Regions from separate parts of the Microbacterium sp. NPDC058345 genome, predicted to be linked through region 1. Evidence: predicted binding sites of a transcription regulator. Region 1 holds the regulator's gene; the other holds the start of a gene.

Region 1 (15,255 bases):
GCCGCACGACGGCGGCGTGCTTGGCCTCGGCTCCGGTGAGCGTGATCAGCTCGCCGGCATCCGCACCGGAGCAGGTCGGGACGATGAAGTGCAGGGCCATGGGGCTCCGATCCGCGTGCGCGTGGGTCAGTGGCTGCGGAAGCGGTCGCGCAGCTTCGAGAACAGTCCCTGCTGGAACTGGGCGAGCTTGGGCGCCGGCGCCTTGGTCTTCTTCGCGAAGTCCTCGATGAGTTTGCGCTGCGCCGAATCCAGCCGGGTGGGCGTCAGCACCTGCACGCCGACCCGCAGATCACCGCGTTGCGACCCGCGCAAGGGTGTGATGCCCCGGCCGCCGATGGTGAGCACGTCGCCCGATTGAACGCCGGCGCGCAGCTCCAGATCGACCGTGCCGTCCAGGCCGTCGATCGTGGTCGTGGTGCCGAGGATCGCGTCGGTCATCGACACCTCGAGCGTCGCCAGCAGGTCGTCGCCCTCGCGGCTGAAGACCGGGTGCGGGGCGACGGTGACCTCGACGTACAGGTCGCCGTTCGGGCCGCCGGCCCTGCCCACCTCACCCGAGCCGGGAAGCTGCAGGCGCAGACCGGTCTCGACGCCGGCGGGGATGTCGAGCGAGACGGCGCGACGCGAGCGCACCCGTCCCTGCCCGGCGCACGTGCCGCACGGGTACGGGATGGTCGTACCGTAGCCTTCGCAGGTGCCGCACGGCTGAGTGGTGACCACGTTGCCCAGCAGGCTGCGCACCTGTCGCTGCACGTGCCCGCTGCCGCCGCACACGTCGCAGGTGACCGGCGCGGTGCCCTCCTGACAGCAGCTGCCCTTGCAGGTCTCGCACAGCACTGCCGTGTCGACCTCGATGTCACGGTGCACGCCGAACACGACGTCGCCGAGGTCGAGGGTGATGCGCACCAGGGCGTCCTGCCCTCGTTCGCGCCGCGACCGGGGTCGCGCTCCCCTGCCGCCGCCGGAGGCGCCGAAGAACGTCTCGAAGATGTCGCCGAAACCGCCGAAACCGCCGAAGCCGCCGTCCTCGCCACCGCCCATGTCGTAGCGGCGTCGTGACTCGTCGTCGCTGAGCACGTCGTACGCGTGCGTGACCAGCTTGAAGCGCTCCGCGGCGTCGTCTCCCGGATTCACATCCGGGTGCAGCTGTCGTGCCAGTCTGCGGTAGGCCTTCTTGATCTCATCCTGCGTGGCGTCGCGAGACACCCCGAGAACCTCATAATGGTCCGCCACGATCACCTTTCTGCGTGTGCGTGCTGCTGTGTGCCGTCCGCGTCAGCGGCCGGCCTCGTCGTCCTCGAGCATCCGCGACAGGTAGCGGGCGACGGCCCGTGCCGCTGCGAGATTGCTCGGATAGTCCATGCGCGTGGGACCCATCACCCCGACGCGCGCGGTGCCGCCGGGGGCGGCGTAGTTGCTCGCGACGATCGACGCCTCGCCGAGCCCGAAGGGCGCGTTCTCGGTGCCGATGCTGGTCGCGAGGCCATGCTCGTCGGTGACCATCTCACCCATCAGCCGCAGCAGGGTCACCTGCTCCTCGATGGCCTCGAGCAGCGGGTGGATGCTGCCGCGGAAGTCCTGCTCGCGGCGCGCCAGGGTCGCCGCACCCGCCATGACCAGCCGCTCCTGACGGAACTCGGCCAGTTCCTCGGCGATCACCGCGGCGAGCGACACGAGCGCGGGATGCAGACGCGCGGCCGGCGATCCTGCCTCGGGCCGGCCGAGCGAGGTCATCCGGTCGGCGGCATCGCTCACCGCGCGACCGGTGATCAGGGCGGACAGGCGAGCGCGCAGCACGGCCACGTCCTCGTCATCGACCTCGATGGGCAGCGGCGAGATGCGCTGCGACACCCCGCCGGCGTCGGTGACCAGCACCACGAGCAGCCGATTCGGGGCCAGGGCGACCAGCTCCACATGCGTGATGCTCGCCCGTGCGAAGGACGGGTACTGCGCGAGCGCGACCTGCCCGGTGAGCTGGGTGAGCACGCGCACGGTGCGGGCCATCAGGTCGTCGAGGTCGCTGGGGTCGGCGAGGAATGTCTCGATGGCGCTGCGTTGCGCGGCCGAGAGCGGCCGCAGCTGCGCCAGGTGGTTCACGAAGAGCCGGTACCCCTTGTCGGTGGGCACGCGCCCCGACGAGGTGTGCGGAGCGGTGATGAGCTCCTCATCCTCGAGCAGCGCCATGTCGTTGCGGATGGTGGCCGCCGACACCCCGAAGGCGTGCCGCTCCACGATCGACTTGCTGCCGACCGGCTCGTGGGACTCGACGTAGTCCTGCACGATCGCGCGGAGGACCTGCAGTCCTCGTTCCGTGACCATGTTCCCCTCCCGCTGGCACTCCGACGTTCTGAGTGCCAATTCTACTCCGGACTGCCTGTACCGAGCCCAACACCCTTGCACGCGGGGCGTCGATGCGTCTCAGGCGAGATCAGAAACGCCTGTCGGGAGCCGGTCCGGGAAGCGTTTCTGATCCGCTTCGGCGAAGCGGCGGTGAAGGTTGTCCACAGCCGGGCCTGGATCGGCGCGCGCAGTCCGCCGAACCGGGAACATGTCAGGATGCGACACCGGGTACCACTGCCCGCCAGACTGGGCGAGAGCTTCCTCATGCGGGATGCCGCGCGCGCGGGCGTGCGGCGAGGGCGAGCGGATGCCGCCGACCTGCATCGTCCCTTCCACGGCGTGCGCAGTCTCGCCGCACCGGCCTGCTTCACCGAGCAGGTCGCCGCCTATCGACCACGAATGAGCCCCGACCAGTATCTCGTCGGCGTGTCGGCTGCGCGCGCCTGGGGTCTTCCGCTCGCTCGGTCCTGGTCCCCCGCCGAGCCGATCGAGATCGGCGTGCCCACTCAATTGAGTCCACCACGCACCGCAGGCGTGCGCGGACGGCGACTGCACCGCGACAGGGTCCGGATCCACCGCTCGCGCGGCGTCCGCATCGCCGATCCGGTCGCGACCTGCTTCAGCCTCGCGCCTACTCTCACACGCGATGAAGCGGTGACGATCCTCGATGCCCTGGTGACGTCGTCCTTCAACTACCCCGGTCTGGGACCGGGGCGCCCGCTGAGCTCACTCGACGAGATCCGGGAGCGGCTGGCCCAGTGGGGGCGGTTCCCGGGGTCCGGAGTCATCCGCGCTGCACTGCCGTCAGTGCGCGAAGGAGTCGAGTCTCCGAAGGAGACCGAGACCCGGCTTGCGCTGGTCTCCGCGCGGCTGCCCGAGCCGGTCGTGCAGCACGACGTCTTCGATGGCGGGCGGTTCGTCGCCCGCGCCGACCTCGCCTATCCGCAGCTGCGCATCGCCATCGAGTACGAAGGCGACGGGCACCGCACGGACAAAGACCAGTGGCGGACGGACATCCGTCGCCAGCGTGAACTGGAGGATCTCGGCTGGATCGTCATCCGGCTCACGGCTGACGATCTCACACACGGCCGTGACGCCTTCCTGAGCCGCGTGCGTCGGGCCATCTCCGCGCGCTCCTGATCGCACTCGGGCCGGCGGAGATCAGAAACGCCGCTCCGCGGGCGATCGCAGCAGCGTTTCTGATCCGGGCTGGGGCCGGCGGCGCTCAGGCCGGGCGCGGCGATCAGCCCGTGAGCGCCCGCACGACCGCGTCGGCGAGCAGCCGTCCGCGCAGGGTGAGCCGCACCCGGCGCTCACGCAGCGCGGCCGCGGCGTCGACGAGGCCGTCGGATATGAGACCCGCGACGCGGTCGCGACGCTCCTCGGCGATCTCGTCGATCGCCAGCCCTTCGACCAGGCGGCTCTGCAGCAGCACCCGCTCGAGCATGCGCGCCTCGGCATCGGGGCGTTCCCGTCCGGCCGCCGGGGAATCCCCCGCGTCGAGACGCTGAGCGTAGGCGGCCGGGTGCTTCACGTTCCACCAGCGCAGCCCGGCGACATGACTGTGGGCTCCTGGGCCGAAGCCCCACCAGTCCGAGCCTCGCCAGTAGGCGAGGTTGTGCAGCGAGCGGTTCCGGTCGCTGCGCGCCCAGTTGCTGACCTCGTACCATCCGAAGCCCGCGGCCGCCAGGCGCTCATCGGCGGTCTCGTACATGTCGGCCTGCAGATCGTCATCGGGCGCGGGCACCTCGCCCCGGCGGATCTGGCGCGCGAGCTTCGTGCCGTCCTCGATGATCAGCGCATAGGCGGAGACGTGGTCGGGTTCCAGGGCCAGCGCGGCGTCCAGCGAGCGCTCCCAGTCGGCGAGCGTCTCCCCCGGTGCGCCGTAGATGAGATCGACGCTGACATCGAGGCCCGCCTGGCGTGCCGCATGCACGGCCGTGCTGACGTTCTCCGGCCGGTGCGTGCGGTCGAGAGCCGCGAGCACGTGCGGCACCGCGGACTGCATCCCGATGGACATGCGGGTGACCCCCGCGTCGGCGAGCGTCCGCACCACCTCGGGCGTGACGGTGTCGGGGTTCGCCTCGACGGTCACCTCGGCGCCGGGACGGATGCCGAAGGCCGCGGCGACGCCGTCCAGCATCCGCCCGAGATCACCGGCCGGAAGCAGCGTCGGCGTGCCGCCGCCGAAGAAGACGGTGTCGAGGGGACGCAGCGCGTCCGCCTCGGACAGCACCTCTCGTGCGAGAGAGACTTCGCGCAGCAGCGTCGACGCGTAGTCCTCCTGCTTCGCGCCGCGCAGCTCTCCGGACGTGTAGGTGTTGAAGTCGCAGTATCCGCAGCGTACCCGGCAGAACGGCACGTGCAGGTAGGCGGAGAACGGCGTGGCGCCGTCCGGTCTCAGATCGGCGGGCAGGCGTCCGTCGGCGGGCGCCGGGTCGCCCAGCGGCAGAGGACCCGCCATCAGATCGGCGTCGCGTACAGCGGCGAGATGGCCCGCAGATACAGCGCGAAGAGCTCACGACGACGACGCTTCACCAGCCCCGGCAGACGGTACAGCAGCGACACCGGTGCGTCGAAGGCGCGCACGGTGAACCACACCTCATCGGTGTCCTCGCGCCAGTCGATGTCGAACGACTCCTCGCCGCTCACGACCGAACCGCCGATCGTGCCGAGCACGAAGCCCACACGGCGGCGCTCCTCGGTCACCGAGATGACGCGCAGCTCGGCATCCGCACGCATGCCCTTCGCCCTGCCGCGCAGCTTCAAAGTCATGCCCGGCGCGACGAAGGGCGTGCCCTCGGCGTCGAAACGCTGCTCGACCTGGGTGCGGTTGGGGGCGATCGGCGCACCCTCGGCGTCGAAGCTGACGCCTGTGTACGCCGTACCGGATGCCGGTCGCACATCCGTGAGCTCGAGACCGGCCGCCCGCTGAGCCGTCCACGACAGCAGCGCGTCACCGGCACTGCGGAACCGCTCCTCGCCGCTGCCGATGCGCCAGGACTCCTCGGCAGGGATGCTGCGCTCCGGCGGATACTGCATCAGATCGGGGGCGTGCGTCGCCCCGACCGCGGCATAGTCCACCGTGCCTTCTCGGAATGTCCCGCGACGCATGGGCTCCAGCCTACGTGAGGTGCCTGGACAGCGGCTCATCACCCGCAGCATCCGAGGATGCCGCGGTGATCACTTCTTGTCCTTGCCCTCGACATCGCCGGAGAGCGCGGCGATGAACGCCTCCTGCGGCACCTCGACGCGGCCGACCATCTTCATGCGCTTCTTGCCCTCCTTCTGCTTCTCGAGCAGCTTGCGCTTGCGGCTGATGTCACCGCCGTAGCACTTGGCGAGCACGTCCTTGCGGATCGCGCGGATCGTCTCCCTGGCGATGATGCGCGCGCCGATCGCAGCCTGGATGGGCACCTCGAACTGCTGCCGAGGGATGAGCTTGCGCAGCCGTTCGGCCATCATCGTGCCGTAGCTGTACGCCTTGTCGCGGTGCACGATCGAACTGAACGCGTCGACCTTCTCGCCCTGCAGCAGGATGTCCACCTTGACGAGATCGGCCTCCTGCTGACCGGAGGGCTCATAGTCCAGCGAGGCGTAGCCCTGCGTCTTGGACTTCAGCTGATCGAAGAAGTCGAACACGATCTCACCGAGCGGCATGTCGTAACGCAGCTCGACCCGCTCCTCGGAGAAGTACTCCATGCCGAGCAGCGAGCCGCGCCGCGACTGGCACAGCTCCATCACCGTGCCGACGTAGTCCTTCGGCAGCAGGATCGCCGCCTTCACCATCGGCTCCGACACCGACGCCACCCTGCCGTCGGGGTACTCGCTGGGATTCGTGACCGTCACGGTCTCCCCCGTGTCGGTCGCGACCTCGTAGATGACGCTCGGGGCGGTGGTGATGAGATCGAGGCCGAACTCGCGCGAGAGGCGCTCGGTGATGATCTCCAGATGCAGCAGGCCGAGGAAGCCGCAGCGGAAGCCGAACCCGAGCGCCACCGACGTCTCGGGTTCGTACTGCAGCGATGCGTCGGACAGCTTGAGCTTGTCGAGCGCCTCGCGAAGCTCGGCGTAGTCGCTGCCGTCGATCGGGTAGATGCCCGAGAACACCATCGGCTTCGGATCGGTGTAGCCGGCGAGGGCTTCGGATGCCGCACCGCGCGCGGTCGTGACCGTGTCGCCCACCTTCGACTGACGCACGTCCTTCACGCCGGTGATGAGGTAGCCGACCTCGCCGACGCCGAGGCCCTTGGTGGGGATCGGCTCGGGGCTCGAGACGCCGATCTCGAGCAGGTCGTGCGTCGCCTTGGTCGACATCATCTGGATGCGCTCGCGCGGCGCCAGCTTGCCGTCCACCATGCGCACATAGGTGACCACGCCCCGGTACGCGTCGTACACCGAGTCGAAGATCATGGCTCGCGCGGGCGCCTCGGGGTCGCCGACCGGCGCGGGGATCTCGCTGACGAGACGGTCGAGCAGGTCCTCGACGCCGACGCCGGTCTTGCCCGAGACGCGCAGCACGTCCTCCGGACGCCCGCCGATGAGGTCGGCGAGCTCCTTGGCGAACTTCTCGGGATCGGCGGCGGGCAGATCGATCTTGTTGAGCACCGGGATGATCGTGAGGTCGTTCTCGAGCGCCAGATACAGGTTGGCGAGCGTCTGCGCCTCGATGCCCTGCGCGGCGTCGACGAGCAGAATGGCACCCTCGCAGGCCGCCAGCGACCGCGAGACCTCATAGGTGAAGTCGACGTGACCCGGCGTGTCGATCATGTTCAGCGCGAACGTCTCGCCCTCGATCTGCCACGGCATCCGCACGGCCTGACTCTTGATGGTGATGCCGCGCTCGCGCTCGATGTCCATCCGGTCGAGGTACTGGGCGCGCATGTCGCGGTCGGAGACCACGCCGGTGATCTGCAGCATCCGGTCGGCGAGGGTCGACTTGCCGTGATCGATGTGAGCGATGATGCAGAAATTGCGGATCTGCGTGGCGGGTGTCGCGGCAGGCGACAGCGGAGTGAGAGCGCGGGGAGACATGTGGTCCTTGGATGTCCGAAAGGGTTCTGACGATTCTACGTTCAGGGTGCCCGGATCCCTCATTCGCACCGAGCGGTGATAGTCTCGCGAAGTTGCCCTGACGGATCCGGTGGAACCGGATGCCGCGAGCGACAGGACTCCGTCACAGCCCGAGTGCGGAGCGGATGTGCGTAACCCCGGGGATGATGCTTGAATTGCATCCCGACCCAGCGTTGCGTCGGCAGATCCCGCGCGCGGCTGTAGAAGAGAAAGAATCACCACCTTGATCAAGTATCTCGTGCGCCGGACACTCGGCTGGCTGCTCATGATCGTGGTCGCGACCAACATCACGTACTTCCTGGCCTGGTCCTTCCTCGATCCCCGCAGCAACTACGTGGCAAGAAGGCCCCCGCTCAGCCCGGAGCAGATCGAGAATCTGCTCGGCCCGCGCAATCTCAGCGACAGCACGCCGCTGATCGAGCGGTGGTGGAACTGGTTCACCGGCATCCTGCTGCGCTGGGACTGGGGCGTCAGCCCGACCGGCGGATCGGTCAACGAGCAGATCGGCTTCCGCATGTGGGTGAGCGCCGAGCTCGTCCTCGGCGCGACCGTCATCATGACGGTGCTCGGCATCGCGATCGGCGTGTACACGGCGTCGCGTCAGTACAAGGTGGGCGACCGCATCTGGCAGGGCATCTCGATCATCACGATGAACATCAACATCATCGTCGCGGGCCTGGCCGTCGTGATCCTCGCGATCAACTTCAACAACTGGGTCGGAGAGCGGGTCTTCTACGTCACCGGCTCCTCGAGCGAAGGCGTGACCGGGTTCTTCCCCGTCGTCATCGACACCCTGCAGCATCTGATCCTGCCCACGATCGCCCTGGTCCTCACCGGCTACGCGGCGACGCACTTCCTGCAGCGCTCGCTGCTGCTCGACAACATCAAGGCCGATTACGTGCGCACCGCGCGGGCCAAGGGCCTCACCAAGCAGCAGGCGATCCGCCGCCACGCGCTGCGCACCGCCCTCATCCCCGTGTCCACGCAGGTCGCCTTCGCCATCCCCGGCATCTTCACCGGCGCCATCCTGACCGAGACGATCTTCGCCTGGCAGGGCATGGGCCGGTACTTCCTGACCACCATCAACGGTAACGACGTGCACGGCGTCGTCGCCGTCGCGGCCTTCGGCGCCGTGCTGACCGCGATCGGCGCCCTGCTCGCCGACATCGCCGTCGTGGTCCTCGACCCGCGAGTGAGGGTGAGCTGACATGAGCACCGAGATGATCGATTCCCAGGTCCAGCCGCCGGTCGGCCCGGACACCACCGCCGAACGCATCCCCAGCAAGCAGCTCTCCAAGTGGACGCTGTACACCCGGCGCTTCATGCGCAACAAGCCCGCCGTCGTCGGCGTCGTCATCTTCGTCCTGATGGTGCTGTACTCCATCATCGTGCCGCTGATCTCGCCGTACACGATCGAGGACATGGACTTCCTGAACCTCAGCACCGGCCCCTCGGCCGAGCACTGGTTCGGCACGGACGCCTCCGGTCACGACACCTGGACCCAGACCGCCGTCGGTCTGCAGCGCTCGCTGATGATCGCCGTGACGGTGTCGGTAGGCGTCACCGTGCTGTCTGCGATCGTCGGCGCCGCCGCGGCGTACTTCCGCGGCCGGGTCGAGCGCTTCACGCTGCTGGTCATCCATTTCCTGATGGTCATCCCCACCTTCCTGATCCTCGCCCTGGTCTCGAACAACGCGGGCGGCGACTGGCGGGTGATCGCACTGGCGATGATCTTCATCGCCTGGTTCTTCCCCGCGCGTGTGATCTGGACGATGGCGCTTTCGCTGCGCGAACGCGAGTACGTCGACGCCGCCCGGTACATGGGCGTGAGCGGCATGCGCATCGTGATGCGCCACCTGGTGCCCAACATCGGCTCCCTGCTGGTCATCAACTTCACCCTCGGCGTCGTGAGCGCGGTGATGACCGAGACCGGTCTGTCGTTCATCGGCTTCGGCGTCAAGATCCCCGACGTCTCGCTGGGATCGCTGATCGGCATCGGCGCGGCGAGCGTGACCAGCGCTCCCTGGCTGTTCTACTTCCCCGCTCTCGCCCTCACGCTGCTGACCGTGTCGATGGCGCTCATCGCCGACGGCCTGCGCGACGCGCTCGATCCCACTTCGGCGGCGGGAGGCCGCGCATGACCCCCAACACTGTTCTCTCCGTCCGCGACCTCACCGTCAGCTTCCCGTCCGAGGCGGGCCGTGTCGACGCCGTCCGCGGCGTCTCCTTCGATCTCGAGGCGGGGAAGACCCTCGGCATCGTCGGCGAGTCGGGTTCGGGCAAGTCCGTCACGTCGCTGGCGATCATGGGCCTGCTCGACGACAGCGCCAAGGTCACCGGCTCCGTGCAGTTCAACGGCCAGGAGCTGCTCGGCAAGACCGACAAGCAGATGTCGATGATCCGCGGCAACGGCATGGCCATGGTGTTCCAGGATCCGCTCACCTCGCTGACGCCGGTCTTCACGATCGGCGATCAGCTGGTCGAGGCGCTGACCGTGCACCGCAGCATCTCCAAGCAGGAGGCGTGGGAACGCGCCGTCGAGCTGCTCACCCTCGTCGGCATCACCAGCCCCGAGAAGCGGATGAAGTCGTTCCCGCACGAGTTCTCGGGCGGCATGCGCCAGCGCGTGGTGATCGCGATCGCCATGGCGAACAACCCCAAGCTGATCATCTGCGACGAGCCCACCACCGCGCTCGATGTCACGATCCAGGCGCAGATCCTCGACCTCATCGAGAAGGCGCAGCACGAGACCGGCGCCGCGGTGATCATGATCACCCATGACATGGGTGTCGTCGCCCGCACGGCGGACGACGTGATGGTGATGTACGCGGGCAAGCCCGTCGAGCACGCACCGGCCCACGAGCTGTTCCACCGAACGCGGATGCCGTACTCGATCGGCCTGCTGGGAGCCATCCCGCGCGTGGACAAGGCCGAGAAGGAACCCCTGACGCCGATCAAGGGCAACCCGCCGCTGCTGATCGACCTGCCGGACGCCTGCCCGTTCGCCGCCCGCTGCCCCATCGCGATCGATGCGTGCGTGCGGCGCGAGCCCGACCTCGCCCCGGTCGCCACCGGCAGCGGCCAGCCGCACACGGCCGCGTGCATCCGTGCTGATGAGATCGACGACGCCGGGTTCATCGGCGGGCTGCCGGTGTACCCCGTGCTGCCTGTGCCCGAGAGCGAGCTGACCCGGATGCCTCGCGAGCAGCGGCCGGTCACCCTCGAGGTGCAGAACATGACCAAGACCTTCCCGCTGCTCAAGGGCGCGCTGTTCAAGCGCAAGGTCGGCGAGGTCCACGCGGTCAAGGGCATCAGCTTCGACGTGCGCGAAGGCGAGACGATGGCCATCGTCGGCGAGTCCGGCAGCGGCAAGACGACGACCCTGCTGCAGATCATGGACTTCGCGAAGCAGGAGCACGGCGACATCATCATCGCCGGCACCAGCGTCAACACGCTCGACGACCGGAAGCTCGAGCGCACGCTGCGCCGCGACATCCAGATCGTCTTCCAGGACCCGATGGGCGCCCTCGACCCGCGCATGACGGTGACCGACATCATCGCCGAGCCGCTGTTCGCGATCGGCACCCCGAAGGACGAGGCGTTCGCCCGCGTCGAGGAGCTGATGGACCTGGTGGGTCTGAATCCCGCGCACCGCGACCGGTTCCCCGGCGCGTTCTCGGGCGGGCAGCGTCAGCGCATCGGCATCGCCCGTGCCTTGTCGACGAACCCCAAGGTCGTCGTCCTCGACGAGCCGGTCTCGGCGCTCGACGTGTCGATCCAGGCGGGTGTGATCAACCTGCTCGACGAACTGAAGGTCAAGCTCGGGCTCTCGTACCTGTTCGTGGCCCACGACCTCTCCGTCGTGCGCCACATCGCCGACCGCGTGGCGGTGATGTACCTCGGCGAGTTCGTCGAGCACGGGCCCGTCGACGAGGTCTTCGACGATCCGAAGCATCCGTACACGCAGGCGCTGCTCTCGGCGATCCCGGTTCCCGACCCCGACATCGAGCGCACGCGTCAGCGCGTGGTGTTCGATGCCGAGACCATGAGCACGCGGCCCGCCACCGTCTGATCGCCAGGGGAGGCCGTGCGCGCGGCCTCGGAGCGATCACCGTCGATCACCGTCCGATAACAGTTAGTCACGATTCACTCACGTGCGCCGCTCACGTGGTCACGCGAGAACTATCCTCCCCTTATGACACGCCGAAAGGCGAAAGGAGCACCATGAAGCAGTACAAGCTGATGGGAGCGCTGGCACTCACCGGCGCTTTCGCACTCGCTCTGAGCGGGTGCGCAGCCAACACCGGCGGCGACAACGGTGACGGCGGCGACAACGGCGACGGCGCCAAGGAAGTCGAGCAGGCGGACTACAACCCCCAGCCCCGCGAGAACCTCAAGGAAGGCGGCACCGCCAACTTCCCGATCAACGAGATCCCCGAGCAGCTGAACGCGTTCCACGGTGACGGCAGCGCCGACACCTCGCGCGTGGCCGCGTGGTACATGCCGCAGATCCTGCTGCAGGAGCCGGACGGCACGCCCTACAAGCACGACGCGTACCTCGACGAGTGGAAGATCGACACGGTCGACGGCAACACCCAGATCACCTTCACCTTCACGGAGGAGGCGACCTGGAACGACGGCACCCCGATGGACTGGACCGCCATCGACGCCACCTGGAAGGCCAACCGCTCGAACGACGAGGGCTTCGTGCCGAACGCCATCGACGGCTACAAGGAGATCGCGTCGGTCGAGCAGGGCGACACCCCCAAGACCGCCATCGTCACCTTCGACGGCGAGTTCGCCTGGCCGCAGATGCCGTTCCTCACCGGCGTCATCCACCCGAAGCTCGCCGAGAGCCCCGAGGTGTTCAACACCGCGATGATCGACAACCCGCACCCCGAGTGGGGTGCCGGCCCGTACACGATCGACGAGTTCGACGCGAACACCGACTTCGTGTCGTTCAAGCCGAACGACAAGTGGTGGGGCGACAAGCCGCTGCTCGAGAAGGTCACCTTCAAGGGCATGGACGCGCAGGCTTCGATCAACGCGTTCAAGAACGGCGAGATCGACACCGTCGGCGTCGGCACCAAGGACCGCCTCGCGCAGGTCGCCGACATGAAGGACATCGAGATCTACCGGGCGATGCAGACCGCCAACACCCTGCTCGAGGTCGACGCCGAGAAGCCGCAGTTCGCCGACGTCAAGGTTCGTGAGGCGTTCTTCAAGGCCGTCAACATCGACCAGCAGAAGAAGATCGCCTGGAACGGCCTGGACTACGACGAGGAGCCGGCCGGTTCCTTCACGCTGTTCAACTTCCAGCCGGGCTACACCAACGCGCTCGCCGAGGCGGGCTGGGAGTACGACCCCGAGGCCGCCAACGCGCTGCTCGACGAGGCCGGCTGGGAGGCCGGCGCTGACGGCGTCCGCGAGAAGGACGGCGTGAAGCTCTCGGCCACGTACCCGATCTTCAGCGACGACCCGACCCAGGCCGCGCTCGCGCAGTCGCTGCAGGCGTCGCTCAAGGAGGTCGGCATCGAGGTCAAGGTCGATGTGCGTCCGTCGAACAAGTTCGCCGAGGACTACAACAACAAGAACTGGGACATCATGAGCCTGCGGTTCACCTCGTCCGACCCGTTCGGCGCGGCGTGGTTCTTCCAGCTCTACGGTCAGGACCAGGGTCTGAACCTCTCGGGTGTTCAGAACGAGGAGACCGACCAGCGCATCCACGATGAGGTCGAGTCGATCAAGGACCCGGTCAAGCAGACCGAGGCCGCGATGAAGCTCGAGGCAGAGATCTTCCAGGAGTGGGGCCTGATCCCGCTCTACAACGGTCCGTCGATCTCCGCTGCCAAGGCGGGTCTGGCCAACCTGACCCCCGAGCCCTACGTGGGTCTCGACCTGTTCGGTGTCCAGCCCGTCGAGAACGTGGGCTGGGAGAAGTAATCCCTGACGGGTCGCTGCGCTTCGGCACAGCATCCTGAGTGCGGGGCCGGTGGTTCGTCCACCGGCCCCGCTTTCGTATGCTGAAGGGGTGACGCCTCAGGTCGTACTCGTGCACGGCATCCGCACCTCCGCGACGATGTGGCGCGCGCAGCTCGCGTGGTTGAAACAGCACGGCATCCCGGCGCACGCCGTGGACCTCCCGGGGCACGGCACCCGCATGGCCGAGCCGTTCACCATCGAGGCGGCGTTCCGCACGATCGACGAGGCGGTCCGCGATGCCGCCGAGCGCGGTCCCGTTCTCCTCGTCGGTCACTCGATGGGCGGGCTGCTCTCGCTGGAGTACACCGGCGCCGAGGAGCCGCCGCCGGTGGCCGCTCTGGTCGCCGCATCCTGCACCGCACTCCCCCGTGGTGCGGCGCTGTCGACCTATCGCGCCTTCGCCGGTGCGTTCGACCGACTGCCCGATCGTGGGCTGTGGCTCACCGAGCGCGTGCTGGCCGCGACCATCCCCCTCGAGACGCGAGGAGACTTCGCCGCCGGCGGGTACGCCCTCGACGCGCAGTCGGTGGTGCTGCGCAGCCTGTCCTCACTCGACCTGGCGGCGGCCGTGCGCCGCATCCGCGTGCCGCTGTGGTTCGTGAACGGCCAGTTCGACCAGCTGCGCGCCCACGAGTCGCTGTTCCGGCGGCTCGCACCGCATGCCGAGCTGATCGTGGTGCCGCGCACATCGCACCTCGTCACCGCGATGCGCCCGAAGGTGTTCAACGCGGTGCTGCGCCTGGCGCTGGCTGTCGTGCGACAGCGGTCATGAGCCCGCCGACGAGCGACAGCACGGCGGCCGCCGCGAAGACCAGCCAGAATCCACCCACCAGGGCGACGAGCCCCGCACCGAGCACCGGGCCGATGACCTGACCGAGCGCGGCCGTCGCGTTGACGATGCCGAGATCGCGGGCGTGATCCTGCCCGTCGGGCAGCAGGTCGGTGGCGAAGGCGAGGCCGACCGTCGAGAACGCGCCGTAGCCGACGCCCATCAGGGCGGCGGCGACCAGGGTCATCTCGAACGTCGGCACCGCGACGATCGCGACGCCGGATGCGGCCTGCACGACCGTGGCCGCCACCGTGAGGCCTCGACGGTTCCCCGTGCGATCGGAGATGATGCCGAGCACGACCGAGGCGCACACGACGAACACGGTGTAGACGACGATGAGGAGCAGCAGGTTGTCCTGCGCCGCGGCGCGGGGCTGTCCGAGCCCGTGCAGCAGGAAGAACAGGAAGAGCGCGGTGCCCAGTGCGTTGCCGATGTTCGCGACGAGGCGTCCGGAGAGCATCCAGGCGAAATCGCGATCACGCAGCGAGGCGAGGCGCGCGCGCCCCCTCGGCGGCTGATCGGATGCCGCGGCGGGCGGATCCGGCAGGAGCAGCGCCGCCGCGGTGCCGACGGCGGCGATGAGGGCGGCGAGCAGCAGGTAGCCGGCCAGCACCCCCAGTCCGAGCAGGACGACCAGCCCGACGCCGAGCACGATGCCGACGGCCTGGCTGGATCCCACGGCCGACGACGCGGTCCCGCGCTGCGACACCGGCAGCTGGTCGGCGATGAGCGCGGTGAACGCCGCGGACGCGATCGACACGCCGATCGAGACACCGACCCAGCACGCGCCGACGAGCCAGGCGCCCTCAGCGATTCCGGTCAGCACGAGGAACCCCGCGGCCGTCCACACGCCGACGAGCGCCCACGGACGCCGCCGCGATCGCCCCTCCCGCGCGCGGTCCGAGAGCGCACCCGCCAGCGGACCGGCGACGATGCCCGCCAGTCCCCCGACGCCGAGCACCAGGCCGGATGACACCACACCACGGATCCAGTCGGCTTCGGAGGTGTCGAGCTGCAGCGGCAGCAGCAGT
Region 2 (15,255 bases), on a different contig from region 1:
TACAACGACGGCGACGACGAGTACATGCTCTGGGCGACGTTCATCGAAGACGTGACCGGTGAGCGCCGGGTGATCGTGCAGCGTCAGAGCTCGGCGGACTCGTGGGACTGGCGGTCGCAGTACGACGAGCGCGAACTCGCGACGGCCGAGATGTTCGTCGAATCCGGCTTCGACGGTCAATTCCTGCAGATCGTGGGCTACGACGGCGACATCCCCGTCTGGCTGTACGAGGCCGACCGCACCTGCCTGCTCGTGGAGCAGACGGACGGGTTCGCCGAGCACTGCGGCGCGCTGATGTACGCCTCGGAGCCGACCCTCGAGCTCGAGATGCCCGATGTGACGTACAGCGTGCATGCCTCGCCGACCCGCGGGTACGATCTGACGATCGTCCGTCACGCCGAGGGCGGCACGACAGCCGTGCAGTGAGGGGGTGACGGATGCTGGACGAGACGGATGCCGCGCGACGGCGCGAGCTGCAGCGCCGCGCCTTCGCGCCCGGTGACGCGCTGACGGCGGCAGAGGTCGCCGAGCTGCGTGAGCTCGACGCGCGCCGCCACGCGCCGGCCGCGCCGCCGGACTCGCGGCGGCAGAGCGAGCCGCCGCATCCGGCGTACAACCCGGATCCGGTGTACAGCCCGGAACCGGAGGCGGAGCCCGCGCGGAAGGAAGCGGCTCTCGGACCGGCGCTCGAGCCGATCCCCGAGCCGGCCCTCGAACCGGCCAAGGAGCCGGCCCTCGAACCGACCATCACCCGGCAGACGGGCGACTCGCGCGGCGGACGTCGCGGCCGGTTGCTGCTGACCCTCGCCGTGGTGGCGGCCGCCCTCCTCGGCTTCGCCGGCGGCTGGCTGCTGCCGATCCGCCCGGCCGATGCGGCGCCGGCGATGACGGCCGAGCAGCGGGAGCAGTTCACCCAGATCGAGACATCCGGCGAGTACGACCCCGGGTCGGTGCGGTTCGCCGGTGCGAAGCACGGGGCGTCGGTCTGGTCGGCGACGCGCGACGATGGCGCCCGCGAGTGCATCGTGCTGCGCTTCGGCGAGAAGTCCGCAGGCGACTGCTACACGCGCGAGCAGATCGAGAGCTGGGGTGGCGGAGCGGGCGCGCAGATGCAGGTGTCGGTCGACGGCGAACTGGTGTACCTCACCGCATCCGTGCTTCAGGGCATCTCGGGCGAGCCGGTCACCGTCATCCAGCGGATGGCGTCCGACGGCAGCTGGCGGGACCGATTCTCCGAAGGCGAGGTGGTGCTGGCGGAGGTGCTCGTCGACGCCGGCGTCGACGCGAATCAGCTGCAGATCGTCGGCTACGACGACGACACCCCGGTGTGGCTGACCGCGGATGGCGACGCCTGCCTGCTGGTGGTCGACCCGGTGACCCACGACACCGCGCGCGGGTGCGGCGGGCTCGATGCGCAGGATCCCTTGGTGCTGGCCCTGCCCGAGGTCAGCTACAGCCTGCGGTGGCACTCGCCGCGCGGCCCGCTGCTGACGGTCATCCGCCAGGCGGCCTCGATCACCTGCGACGTCGACACGGGATACTGCGCCACGGTCGACGACACCACCGGTGAGATCGGCTGATCAGACCCGATCGGCGAGGATCGCCACCCTGCCCGCCGCGGTGCGGGCGAGGATCAGGGTCGCCTGGGCGGATCCGCGCAGGTTCAGCTTCTTGCGGAAGGCGGCGGGGTCGACGTCCATACCGCGCTTCTTGATCTCCAGCCGGCCGACGTCGTTCGCGCGCAGTGCGGCGTTGATCGTCTTCACATGCGCGGGCATCGTCTCACGCACCCGGAACGACTGCACGAACGGACTCGTCACGGCGTTGTCTCCGGTGAGGTACGCGATCTGCGGGTCGAGCATCCCGGCATCCAGCATCCGCCCCGCCTCGCCGATCAACCGGGCGCGAATCACCGCGCCGTCGGGTTCGTGCAGGAACGCACCCAGTTCACGCACCGGCGCATCTTCGGCATCCGCCGGCGCCGTCAGCTCGTGGGAATCGCCGTCGCGCATCACCAGTGCCGCGCGCCGCACGCCCTCGCGCGCCAGCGCCCCGCTCCACAGCACGAGTTCGACGACGCTGCCGTCGACGCTCACCCACTGCGCCTCGACGTCGCCGGGGATCAGGTCGCGATCCAGTCCCGGTCCCAGCTTGATGCCCGCAGGGTGCCGGCGGGCGGCCTCGAAGCTCCAGTCCAGAGACGGCGACCAGTCGGATGCCGCGGTGCGGCGCGTCTCGCTGTGCCCGGCGGTGCGCCGGGCCGGGTCGAGCCAGATCGCATGGGTGTCGCCGCGGTGCACGGGAAGGGAGTCCTCCGCCCGCCCCTGTCGCACGGATGCGCTGTCGCCGAACGGCGCCAGGTTGTAGGCGGCGATCGCGGCCGTCACCTCATCGGCGTCGACAGCCTCTACCTCGAGCCCCGCGCCGGCGAAGGCCAGGCTGTCGCCAGCGATGCCGCAGCCCAGGTCTGAGACGGCGGTCATCCCGGCCTGCCGCATCCGCACGGCGTGCAGTGTGGCGACGCTCAGCCGGGTGGCCTGTTCGAGACCGGCGCGGGTGAACAGCATCCGCTGCGCGAAGTCGCCGAACTTGGCTTCGGCCCGCGCTCTCAGGCTCGCCTGTCCGACCACGGCCGAGACGAGGTCGGGCGAATGGCCGGCGGCGCGCAGCCGGGACACGGTGCGAGCGACCTCGGCGGGGGATGCGACGGTTCCGACCTCGTCGAGCAGCGCCAGACCCTCACGGGTGAGCAGCGCGGCGAGCTCGGAGATCTCCATCGCACCAGCCTATGCGCGGGTTCGGCGGCATCCGATGCGCTGGGGAGGCGCGATTCGCCGCATCCGCCTTCGCGAGGCGACCAGCGGCGCCACCCGAGCGCCGCCACGCGCGGAGCTGGCACTCGCATTGCGTGAGTGCCAGCGGTCGGCATAGACTGGAGTTAGCACCCTCGGCATGAGAGTGCTAACCAGTCTTCTGATCTCCGTCAAGAAAGAAGAGGTACACCGTGTCGGTTTCCATCAAGCCGCTCGAGGACCGCATCGTCATCCAGCAGGTCGAGGCCGAGCAGACCACCGCCAGCGGTCTGGTCATCCCGGACACCGCGAAGGAGAAGCCCCAGGAGGGCGAGGTCGTGGCCGTGGGCCCCGGCCGCATCGACGACAACGGCAACCGCGTTCCGCTCGACGTCGCCGTCGGCGACCGCGTGCTCTACAGCAAGTACGGCGGCACCGAGGTGAAGTTCGGCGCCGAGGAGTACCTCGTGCTGTCGGCTCGCGACGTCCTCGCGGTCGTCGTCCGCTGACGCTCTGACGCCAGGTCCTCGAAGGGTCCGGATGCTGCGGCATCCGGGCCCTTCGTCGTGTCGCCCCCTATCGGATTCCAGCCCCCACCCCCAGAACCCCCCGACCGGCCCCGCAACCCTCGGGGTGCCCCCCGATGCCGGCGGGGACGGCAGGAAGCACACTCGTCTTAGGCGCCACTCGGCACTCATGACGAAGGGAAACGGATCATGGCTCTTGACGACAACGTCAATGTCCTCGGTGCTCAGTGGAATCTGGGGATCGCGAACTCGGGCAACGACAGCTCGGACAACTCGGACAACTCCGACAACTCGGACAACTCCGACAACTCGGACAACTCCGACAACTCGATGACGGACAACTCCGACAACTCGGACAACTCCGACAACTCGGACAACTCCGACAACTCGGACAACTCCGACAACTCGGACAACTCGGACAACTCCGACAACTCGGACAACTCCGACAACTCCGACAACTCGGACAACTCCGACAACTCGGACAACTCCGACAACTCGGACAACTCCGACAACTCGACGAACGACTCGTACAACGACAACTCCGACAACTCGGACAACTCCACCAACGACTCGAACAACGACAACTCGGACAACTCCGACCACTCCTGGCGGGACAACTCCGACCACTCGGTGACCGACTCGTACAACACGTTGTACGACAACTCGGTGACCACCGGCGTGCGTCAGTACAACTCCGGGTTCGGCGACATGAACCTCGGCTCGGGCGGCGGTGGCATGGCGGCCATGGCCGGCGCAGGCACCTTCCACATCGACGCGCGCACCACGCTGAACGATCAGTCGGTGAACCAGACCATCTCCACCGGGTCCTCCTCCGGGTCGAACGGCGGGGACGGGTCGGGTGGCGCCGTGACGGGCGGAGACGTGACCCAGGGCTTCGCCCAGAGCAGCAACATCGCCTCGGGAGACAGCTCCATCGCTGCCGGTCGCGACGTCTCGATCGACAACACCTCGACGACCGTCACGGTCGGAGACGTCTCCATCGGAAACACCTGGAACACTGACTCGTTCAACGAGGACTTCTCGGACAACTGGTCGATCAACGACTCGTTCCAGGACAACTCGGACAACTCCGACAACTCGGACAACTCCGACAACTCGATGACCGACTACTCGGACAACTGGTCGGTGAACGACTCCTTCCAGGACAACTCGATGACGGACAACTCGGACAACTGGTCGGTGGATGACTCCTTCCAGGACAACTCGAGCAACCCCGACCTCGATGTCGACGTCGACAACTCCAACGTCGGCAGCCCCTTCGGGGACGCCAACGAGCTCGACTTCTGAGCCGCTGAGAAGTCGCTGACCCGCCCGGTCGTCCGCCTCTGGTGGACGACCGGGCGCACCACTAGACTCCTGAGCACCTCTGGGAGGTGACGCGATGTCCGAGGACTGGGAAACCCGACCGGGCGGTGACGAGCTCGATCCTGCGATCTGGGGAGACGCGGGGCTCATCGACCCGTTCACCACCGACGCGTTCACTCAGGAGATCGCCGACATCGATGAATCGGACTGGAACCTGGACGTGGATGCGATCTGGGGAGGCGATGTCCAGGCGAACGATGCATCGCCCGGCGACCTGCCCAGCGGCCCTGAGTTGTTCGGCTGATCCGGTCCGAGACGGAAGAAGGGGATCCGTGCAGGAACATCGCACCACGGGGGAGGCGAAGATCGTCGACGTCATTCATGACGTCGGCGATCTCGCCGCGTCCGCCGGCAGGAACGACCTGGCCACTCGCCTCGCCTCCACTCGGGAGAGGCTGATCGACCCCGCGGTGCGGGTGATCGTCGTCGGGGAGTTCAAGCAGGGCAAGAGCAAGCTCATCAACGCGCTCGTCAACGCGCCGGCGTGCCCCGTCGACGACGACGTGGCGACGAGCGTCGCCACCACCGTCGGCTATGCCGAGCAGCCCTCCGCCTGGGTGCTGGAGCGGGTTCCCGGTGCCGCCGAACCGCAGCGGCGCCAGATCCCCCTCGAGAACCTGGCCGACTACGTCTCCGAGCGCGGCAACCCCGGTAACGAGCGCGGCATCCTCTCCGCCGAGGTGCTGCTGCCTCGGGAGATCCTCCGCGGCGGACTGAAGCTCATCGATTCGCCCGGCGTCGGCGGGCTGGAGTCGTCGAACTCGCTGGCCACGCTGGCCGCGCTCTCCTCGGCGCACGCGGTGCTGCTGGTCTCGGATGCGTCCCAGGAGTACACGGAGCCCGAGGTGCAGTTCCTGCGGCACGCGATGCGCATCTCGCCGAACGTCGCCGCCGTGCTCGCCAAGACCGATCTCTATCCCGAATGGCGTCGCATCGAGGAGATCGACCGCGCCCACCTCGGCGACGCCGACGATGTGCCCATCTTCTCGGTGTCGAGTGACCTGCGCCTGCTCGCCGCGGAAGTGCAGGACCGCACCCTCAACGACGAGTCCGGCTTTCCGGCGCTCGTCGCGCACCTGCGCCGCGAGGTGCTGGGCCGCGCGGAGATCATCCATGAACGCGGTGCCGTGCACGAACTGACCTCCGTCGTCGACCAGCTGGAGATGTCGCTGCGCGCCGAACTGAACGCACTGCTGAACCCGTCGGACACGCCGCGCATGATCGCGGAGCTCGAGGCGGCCAAGGCCAAGGCGGATGAGTTCCGCGGACGCTCCGCGCGGTGGCAGGTCACCCTCACCGACGGCATCGCGGATCTCGTCGCCGACATGGAGTACGACGTGCGTGACCGGCTCCGCAAGGTGCAGCGCGAAGCCGAACGGGCGATCGACGACGGCGACCCGGGGCCGATCTGGGATCAGTTCCGGGAGTGGCTGGACCAGCGCGTCACCGCGGCCGTCTCAGAGACCTTCGTGTGGACCGACGAACGCTCGCGCTGGCTGTCGGAGGAGGTGGCCGACCTGTTCAGCCAGGACGAGTCGGAGATCCCAGTCGTCGACGTCTCGGACATCCGCGGCGTGCTCGATCCGATCGACGAGATCGCCGGCCTGGACGACGGTCAGCTCGGCGCCGCCGAGAAGATCTACATCGGAGTGCGCGGGTCGTACGGAGGCGTGCTCATGGTGGGTCTCGCGACCGGGCTGATCGGCCTGGCGCTGGTCAACCCGCTCTCGCTGCTGGCGGGCGTGCTGGTGGGACGCCGGGCCTACCGCGAGGACATGGGCAACAGGCTGAACCGCCGCCAGCAGGAGGCGAAGATCATCGTGCGACGCTACATCGACGAGGTCACCTTCCAGGTCGGCAAGCAGCTCAAGGACCGGCTCCGCGTGGTGCAGCGCTCCGCAAGAGACCACTTCGGCTCGCTCGCCGAGGAGCTGCACAGCTCACTGTCCGAGGCGCTGCAGCGTGCCAGGCAGGCGGCGACCGGTTTCACCGCCACACGCGACCAGCGCGTCGTCGTGCTGAAGCAGAGGATCGACGAGCTCGAACGGGTGCGCCGGGCGATTCCGCCGCTGCCGCCCGCGCCGTCGCGCACCCTCGGCGCGGGAGCACCGCCGGTGCCCGCGATCGGCGAGCGGGCGGTTCGCTGATGTCGGTGCTCTCCGACACCGAGGATCTGCTGCGCACGACCCGCACCGTGTACGCCGACGATCGAGAGGCGATCGCCCTGATCGATCAGCTCGACGTGCGCCTGCATGAGCCCCTCCGGCTCGCTATCGCAGGAATGGTGAAGGCGGGCAAGTCGACGCTGCTGAATGCGCTGCTCGGCGAGCGGATCGCCGCGACGGACACTGCCGAGTGCACCCGCATCGTCACCTGGTACCGCTACTCGCCGACGCCGCGCATCACCATGCATCTGCGCGACGGTGGCGTGGCACGGATGCCGATCCGGCGCGACACCGGGCTGCTCGTGTTCGACCTCGGCGGGCGCACGGCCGAGGAGATCGAGTGGATCGACGTGGAATGGCCGCTGGACGGGCTGTCGTCGCTCATCCTCATCGACACCCCGGGGATCGCGTCGATCTCGGCCGACACCTCGGCCGCCACGACGCGGTTCCTCACCCCGGAGGACGCGCCGTCCTCGGCGGACGCCGTGGTGTACCTGATGCGTCATCTGCACGGGTCGGATGTGAAATTCCTCGAGGCGTTCCGCGACACCGCCGCCGGCGTCGCGCAGAGCATCTGCGCTGTCGCGGTGCTCTCCCGATCCGACGAGGTCGGCTCCGGGCGCATCGACTCGCTGCTCTCCGCCCGGCGGGTGGCGCAGCGCTACGAACGCGACGGGGATCTGGCGACGCTGGCCCTGGGCGTCGTGCCGGTCGCCGGACTGCTCGCCGAGGGCGCGCGCACCCTGCGCGAGAGCGAGTACATCGCGTTCCGTGAGCTGGCGGGGATCGAGCGCGCGGAACGGGAGAGGCTTCTGGTCTCGGCCGACCGGTTCACCCGGGACAGCGCCGTCACCGGTCTCAGCGTCGCCGTCCGTGAGGCACTGCTCGCCCGGTTCGGCATCTTCGGCGTGCGTCTGGCGACCGCGCTCATCCGCGACGGCGTGGCGAGCTCCTCGGAGCTGTCCGAAGCGCTGGTGCAGCAGAGCGGGCTGATCCAGCTGCAGGAGTTCGTGCAGGCCCAGTTCCAGCCGCGCGCCGAGATCCTGAAGGCGCGCGGTGTCGTGCTGCAGGTGCAGCGGCTGCTGCGCGACCGTCCGCGGGACGGGACCGACCGCATCCGTGCCGGCATCGAGCGCTTCGCCGCATCCGCCCACATGCTCCGTGAGCTGTCGCTGCTCGCCGAGGCGCGCGCGCACGGGCTTCCGGTCGCCGCGGATGATGCCGTCGACGCCGCGCGGATCCTCGGCGCGTCGGGCATCGAGCCGACCGCCCGGCTGGGCCTTCCGGCCGCTGCCGCCGGCAGCGACGTGGCCGAACGGGTGACCACCGAGATCGATCGCTGGCGTGCGCTCAGCGCATCGCCGGTCGCGGAGCGGGCGGCTCTCGCCGTCTATCAGGCGGTGCTGCGCAGCCTCGCCGAGATCGCCTCAGAAGTCGGAGCCACCCGACCCCTGCGGTCCGCGCCGCACGTCGAAGCGCCGGGCGGACCAGGCGATGGCCTTGGGCAGGATGCTGCAGAGCAGGGCGAGGAGCACCAGCCCGGCCTGCACAGCAAGAAGCGGCTGCAGTGGCGCGCCGCTCGCGCCCAGCGCCACCCATTCCGGTGAGAGCACGACCAGCACCGCGAGGATGCCGAGGGTGAGCAGCTGCCACCACCGGATCTGAGGTCGCCTGCCCATGAACGACACGAGCAGCGCGATCTGGATGAACAGCACCGCCACCACGGTCGCGAACACGACCCAGAAGACGATGTCCGCCGCCGATTCGTACACCTCGTCGCTGCGCCCCTCGGCCACCGTCTTCGCGACGTCGGTGATCAGTGGCAGCAGCTCCTGACGGATCACGAACAGGTACACCGTCGTGAAGCCGCCGACCGCGAAGCTGACGATCCACAGGAACTGGGCCATGCGGATCGAGAACGGAGGAGTCGCCTTCACCAGCACCGGAGCTGCGTTCGGGTTCACCAGCGGCGGCCGTGCGGGCAGCTCGCGTGCGCCGTACGGTGGAACCGACCCGCCGGTCCCATCAGATGAGGGGGGCGGGACCGGCGGGTGCGTGTGGCGCGGCGTGTCAGTCATCCTCGAGCGGCACGTCGAGCGGCTGGTCGTCCATGGCGGCGCTCGACGCGTCGGCCTCGTACGAATCGCCTCCGCCCGAGGTCATGTCGCCCTCGAGCAGATCGGCGGGCTCCGGGACATCGGCGGGTGCCGGGGGAGCCGAGGCCGGCGCGGGCTGAGCGGCCCCCGCCGCCGTGTCGACCACCTGGTCGAGAGCGGCGGTCGCCGTGTCGGCGGCCTCTGCGGGCGTCTCGTCCGAGACGGCATCGCCGGCCCCTTCGGTGGCATCCGCCGTCTGACCGTCTGTCTCGGCGTCGTCGGCGGACTCGATCTCGTCGGTGTCCTCGCCGTCCTGGTTGAAGCTGCCGTCGCCGGTCTGGTTGAAGCTGCCGTCGTTGGTCTCGTTGCCGATCGCGACGTCGCCGATCGTGACATCCACATCGGAGTCCACCACCGCGGCATCGTCGCCTGCGGCGAGCGAGCCGTCGCCGGACGCGACGACGGCGTCCTGGTCGAAGAGCTGGGTGACGTCCCCGCCCTCCGTCCAGATGTTCTGATTGACGGACTGGTCGAGGATCGTCGAACGGGCATCCACGGTGGTGTACTGCTGGATCATCCGGACGATCTCCCTGACGGCACCGTCGTCGCCGTCGTCGCCGGGAGGGGGCGGCGGCGGGTTGTCGTGACGCACCACCGTCGGGTGGTCCACGAGGACGGGTCTGATCGACGCGACGTCGGCCATGCACACGCCCTCCAAGCCGTTGGCGGCGAGCATGCCCTGCGGTGCGGAGGCGAAATCCTCCGCGGCATCGGGATCCCTCAGGAGACTCAGAATGAACGCGATCAGCGCATCCGCGATGGTCTCAACCGGTGATGTCATCAGAAGTCCCCTTCAACTCCTCGGTAACCCGGCGACACTGCCCCAGCAGCCGGGAGAACCGCTGTATCGGATCGTAACCGCGACGCTCGCGCGAGGGCATCGGGGGATTGCCCGATACCGCATAGGGGGTTCACGGGGATTCCTCCGGACCCCCCGTGCTCACCCCGTTCTCACCGAGCAGAAGCCGAAGCCGGGCGAGCACCTCGGAGCGCGAGGTGGCACCGAGGCGGCGCCGGATGTGCGCGATGTGATGCTCCGCCGTGCGCGGTGAGATGAAGATCGACTGGCCGATCTCGGCGTACGTCTTGCCCTGCAGCACGAGGCGCGCCACCTCGATCTCACGCTCGCTGAGCACCTCCTGCGGCGGTGCCTGGGTCGCGTGCTGCACGTCCTCGTCGGTGGCGGGAGCCGGCCGGCGCGTACCGTCATTGGGGTGCAGCTCGCGGGCGCAGGCGAGAAGCTGAGCAGCCACCCGCCGGTCGTCCGTGCGGGCGGCGCCGTGACCGGCCAGCCGCGCGGCATCCCACATCAGGCCGACGGTGGCGAGACCGGCGGCCGCGCCCATGATGGCGTCAGCGTCGACCGACCCGGCCAGCACATCGGTCCACACGCGCCCGGCTTTCGCCATCATGGCGGCGACGCGGCTGCGCGGAGCGATGGCGACGAGCGCCTTCGCGTGCGGGGCGAGCCGGTCGGGCCGGCTCAGCAGGATGCCCTGCTGGATGCCCGCCCAGTGCATGTGCGCCGCCCAGACCGGAGGGTCTCCGAGGGCCTCGACGATCTCGAGAGCGCGGGTGAGATGCGTCTCGACGCGCGCCGCGTCGCCGACCCGGGTCGCGGCGCTGATCAGCTCGGTCAGCGGATGCAGCAGATACAGATCGATCTCCGCGCGCAGCAGGCATCCGCGCGCCTCACGCCAGGCGGATTCCAGTCCGGAGGCGTCCTCATAGCGTCGAGCGATCGCCACCCGGACCGCATGCATCAGCAGCTCGTCCCGTACGGGCAGTGCCGGCGACGTGGTGGCCGATGCGCGTCGAAGCAGGTCCCGCGCCTCGATCGGATGGGCGCGCTGCACGGCGATCCATGCCCGCCACAGCAGCAGGCGCCTGGCCGCCCATGAGCCGCGGTGCTCGCGCGCGATCGCATCGTCGAGAACGGACTGCGCTGTGGCCAGCCGACCGAGGTTCAGCGCCACGATCGCGGCGATGACCGCCGGCAGCTCGCACAGCGCCTCGTCGTGCCGCGCGCCCGCGTACATCTCGCACGAGCGCACCAGCAGGGGCAGCGACGCCTCCCCGTTCTCGGAGCCGTTGACGGTCGTCTCGAGGCCGCTGCGCAGCAGGGCCATCGACACCCCGAGCGGAGAGGGGAGCCGGTCCGCCGGCGGCGGCGCGGCCGGCGGCGTCACCGCACCCACTCCGAACGCCGCGATCGTGGCATTCGCGAGCGCTGTCGCGTCCCGCGGGGGGACGAGCCGGTAGACCTCGTCGGCCTGGGTCATCATCGCCCTGGCCGACCACATCGCGGCGGACACGGCGGTCGTCGTGGCGTCGACGACGCCCGGCGCCGTCGCGATCGTCTCCTCGACGAGCGCGGTCGCCCGATCGAGATCGCCGGCCGACCAGGTGGCGTACGCCCGGCGTGCCGACACGGCATCCGCGTCCGCACCGCACTCGATCGAGGCGTCGTAGAGCTCGGCGGCGCGAGCGGGCTGCGCGGACAGCAGGCGATCGGCGTGAGCGATCAGAGCGTCGGCGACCCGAGGATCACGGAGCGGGCGCAGTCCCTCGCGATGCTCCAGCGCCCGCGGGAATCGCGTGAAGAGCTCCACGAGCCGTCGAGCGGGCAGGCTCTGGCGCACGGCCAGCCGCACGATCGGCGCGGTGTCGCCGCCGCGCAGCAGCAGGCCCTGCGCGTAGCCCTGCAGAACCCAGGCGTCGTCTGCGGAGCCCATGACCACATGCGCATCCGGCGGTGCCGCCACGCACGCCTCCTCGACCGCGCGACGGAGGTCGTCATCGACCATGTCGAGGCGATGGACGATCAGCTCGGCGAGAGACCGGTCCAGCTCGGTGTGCGCGCCGTCGTGCGCGCAGTCACGCGCGTCATGGTGCTGCACCGCCGCCGCGACAAGCCAGGCGATCCCTCGCGTGGCGCCCAGGATGTGGTCGAGGCAGGTGTCGTGCAGCGTCAGCTCGTGACGGGCGAGGTGGTCGAGCAGGTCGGAGCGCGAGATGTGCCCGAGGACGATCGCGGGAACGTGATCCTCGAGTCGACGTGCGATCTCGCGGACGGCGGGCCGTGCCGGCCACGGCCGTCGGGCGATGATCAGGGATGCCGACGGATCCTCGGTGCGTCGGCTGAGGTGGCGCAGGTGGGTGTCGGGCAGCAGGTGCAGGTCGTCGACCAGCAGCACCTGCTCGTGCGGGATGTCCTCGAGGTCGACGGTGTCGGCGCGCACGAGGCGTGCGTCGCGCGCCCGGCTGCGGAACATCTGGTGCAGGTGCTGCAGACTCGCCGACTTGCCCGACCCGGCGGTGCCGACCAGGGCGGCACGCGGTGCGCGTTCATCGATGGCCGCCAGGGCCGGGCGCATCTGCCGCTCCCAGGCGAGCGGGATGTTCGTCGGGCGCTCGGTGAGCGCGGCGGGGGAGGTGGGCATGGTGACGGTCCGCCCTGGTCACAGAGTGCCGTCGCCGACCGGTTCAGGTTCCAATGGCGGGTCCGGTGCCGGTTCCGGCGCCTGCGTCGGCTCCGGGGCGGGTTCTGTCGTCGGCTCCGGCGCGGGTTCTGGCGTCGGCTCGGGTGCCGGGTCCGTCGTCGGCTCGGGCACGGGGCCCTGGGTCGGCTCCGGCGTCGGATCGGTCGTCGGCTCGGGGGTCGGCGTCGGATCGGGCGTCGGGTCGGTGGTGGGCTCCGGCGTCGGGTCGGTGGTGGGTTCCGGCGTCGGTGTCGGCGTCGGGTCGGTCGTCGGTGTGGGATCGGATGCCGGCTGGGGCGGATCCGCCTTCGACGGCGCGGGGGCGGCCGGGGCCGGCGTGGTGCCCGGCGTGGAGCCGGTTCCGAGGTCCTGGTCGGGCGCTTGGACCGTCCGGCCGCCGCCCCGGCCACTCCGCGGTGCCGTCGACTCCGAGGAGCCGGGTCGCTGCGGCGTGCGAGGCGACGACTCGGCGTCGTCGCGGTCCGGTTCGGCCCCGGCCCCAGGGTCGGACGTCGGCCGATCCGGGGACGTCGCCTCGCCGACCGTGTACTCCGAGGCGTGGCGCGACAGCGACAGCAGACCCGGTGACGACACCTCCCCATCGCCGGAGGCCCCGACCGCCGTGTCCCTGCCCAACGGCGTCGTCGACGCGAACACGATCCCCGCCGCGACGAGGATCGCGCTGGCCGCCAGCGCGGCCGCGGCGCTGTAGGGGATGCTGTTCCTGGCGCCGGTGAGTCTCAGCACCAGCGGTCCGATCCGGCGCGAGAGCGCGGGGGCGGCCGTGCGCTGCGGCACGTGCTCGATCTCGGTCCGCGCGGGCGCCGGCTCGATGGCCGTCCGGGCCTCGGACAGCTGCGCCCACGCGGCCTTCGCCGCGCTGACGGCGGCGGCCGACTGCGGCGCCTCGGGCACCGTGAGCGGGCGATCCAGCCGATCGGAGAGCAGCTGTGCGATCAGCGGGATGCGCGCGGAGCCGCCGACGACGATGATCTCGTCCACGTCGGAGGCGTCCAGCTGCGCGGCGTCCAGCGTCTGTTCGAGCGCATCGATGGTTCGGGTGATCGCCGGGGCGGTCATCGCCTCCAGCTCGGATCGCGTGACGCGCACGCTCGACGTGCTTCCGCGAAGCTCGACCGGCACCGACGCGTCGGATCGGAACGACAGCGCCTCCTTCGCAGCGGTGACCGCGCGACGGGTCCGCAGAAGCTCCGCACGTGAGCCGTCCGGCCGCGCATCGCCCGATTCCGGGGACCCGGTCAGCGCCAGCACGTGGCGCAGCAGCGCGGCGTCCACATCGGAGCCGCCGACGTCGACAGCCTGCGGCTCGTGCAGCATCCGGCCGCCGCGCAGCGCCGTGACCTCGAAGATGCTGCCGCCCAGGTCGTAGACCGCCACGGTGTGGCCGCGGGCCGCCGATGAGGCGTACTGCTGGGCGATGACGACCGCGGAGGGCATCAGCACGACCCGGTCGAGGCCGAGCTCCGCCAGGCGGGCGCGCACTGCACCGGCCCGGTGGCCCGACCAGCCGGTCGGATGCGCGATCGCCACCATTCCCGGCGCGGCGCCTCGCTCGGTGGCGGCCGCCGAGACGATCCAGAGCACCATCCGGGCGAACAGGTCTTCGGCGCTGACGGCGAACCCGCCCACCACGATCGGCACGTGGTCGCCGACGGCGCCGGTGAATTCGCGCACCAGCCGTTCGGGGCGCTCGAGCCCCAGCTGCACCGCCTCCTCGCCGAAGCGCACGTCACCCTCATCGGTGACGAACGCGAGCGCGGCGATATCGCCCCACTCGCGTCCTACCGCAAGCGGAAAGATCTCAACCCCATCTCGCGCCCCAGCACCGGCAATGACCGTCGTGATGTTGGTCATGCCTGCGTCGAGCGCGAGTACAAACGACTCGCCCATGACATCCGCCGTCTTCCCCAGTACCCAGTTCTCGGATGGGGCAACTATAGGCCTTAACCGATGACAGCGGAAGAGCCGTCTACCCGTGTAGCACCGTTGTGCCCCGCTGCGACCCTGAGGCCGTGCAGCGCGCGTTAGGGTTCTGTGAGTGACCTCTGATCCTGTCGTGCACGACGGCCGCGCGTCGAGCGCCTCGGGCGCATCGCGCAGCGGAATCGCGTACACGGTCGGCGCGTACCTCATCTGGGGCGTGCTGCCGCTGTACTTCATCGCTCTGGCGCCGACGGGGCCGTGGGAGGTCGTTGCCTGGCGGGTGCTGCTGTCGTTCGTGTTCTGCCTGCTCCTGCTCACGGTGATGCGCGGCTGGCCGGCGTTCCTCGCGATCGTGCGGCAGCCGCGCCTGCTGGGCTGGACGGCGCTGGCGGGGCTGCTGATCTACATCAACTGGCAGGTCTTCCTGCTGGGCACCCTCGATGACAAGGTGATCGAGACCAGCCTCGGCTACTTCATCAATCCGATCTTCACCGTGCTGCTCGGCGTCTTCGTGCTGCGCGAGCGGATCCGACGCCTGCAGTGGGCGGCGATCGGCATCGCGGCCGTCGCCGTCGTCGTCATCATCGTCGCCTACGGCTCGTTCCCCTGGGTGGCCCTGTCGCTGACCGCGTCGTTCGGCATGTACGGGCTGGTGAAGAAGAAGATCGGCCCGGCGGTGGATGCGGTGAGCGGTCTCACCCTCGAGTCGTTCTGGCTCATTCCCATCGCCGTGGTCACCCTGATCGTGGTCGGTCAGACCGACCGGATCACGTTCGGCGCGGAGGGCGCGTGGCACACCGCCC

Evidence for each region. The regulator HrcA, encoded in region 1, represses chaperone genes, less so after heat shock. The targets are predictions, from matches to a motif close to TTNGCACTCGNNNNNNNCGAGTGCNAA.
Region 2: a site for HrcA is predicted at 2,893-2,919, ahead of groES (co-chaperone GroES). Genes of this name have one in related genera too.

The regions. Positions count from the first base shown of each region.
Region 1 covers NZ_JBHXIG010000002.1:570,366-585,620, forward strand. The annotation lists gene ACFWH5_RS10420 (16S rRNA (uracil(1498)-N(3))-methyltransferase) at 1-100, opposite strand, end outside; gene dnaJ (molecular chaperone DnaJ) at 127-1,233, opposite strand; gene hrcA (heat-inducible transcriptional repressor HrcA) at 1,276-2,319, opposite strand; gene ACFWH5_RS10435 (endonuclease domain-containing protein) at 2,557-3,480, shown strand; gene hemW (radical SAM family heme chaperone HemW) at 3,584-4,804, opposite strand; gene ACFWH5_RS10445 (DUF1990 family protein) at 4,804-5,454, opposite strand; gene lepA (translation elongation factor 4) at 5,524-7,374, opposite strand; gene ACFWH5_RS10455 (ABC transporter permease) at 7,637-8,620, shown strand; gene ACFWH5_RS10460 (ABC transporter permease) at 8,622-9,554, shown strand; gene ACFWH5_RS10465 (dipeptide ABC transporter ATP-binding protein) at 9,551-11,485, shown strand; gene ACFWH5_RS10470 (ABC transporter family substrate-binding protein) at 11,638-13,356, shown strand; gene ACFWH5_RS10475 (alpha/beta fold hydrolase) at 13,445-14,167, shown strand; gene ACFWH5_RS10480 (MFS transporter) at 14,118-15,255, opposite strand, start outside.
Region 2 covers NZ_JBHXIG010000001.1:375,197-390,451, reverse strand. The annotation lists gene ACFWH5_RS01980 (hypothetical protein) at 1-426, shown strand, start outside; gene ACFWH5_RS01975 (hypothetical protein) at 438-1,580, shown strand; gene ACFWH5_RS01970 (SAM-dependent methyltransferase) at 1,581-2,777, opposite strand; gene groES (co-chaperone GroES) at 3,005-3,301, shown strand; gene ACFWH5_RS01960 (hypothetical protein) at 3,509-4,627, shown strand; gene ACFWH5_RS01955 (hypothetical protein) at 4,722-4,949, shown strand; gene ACFWH5_RS01950 (dynamin family protein) at 4,978-6,852, shown strand; gene ACFWH5_RS01945 (dynamin family protein) at 6,852-8,477, shown strand; gene ACFWH5_RS01940 (IniB N-terminal domain-containing protein) at 8,941-9,807, opposite strand; gene ACFWH5_RS01935 (LuxR C-terminal-related transcriptional regulator) at 9,938-12,469, opposite strand; gene ACFWH5_RS01930 (Hsp70 family protein) at 12,488-14,419, opposite strand; gene rarD (EamA family transporter RarD) at 14,568-15,255, shown strand, end outside.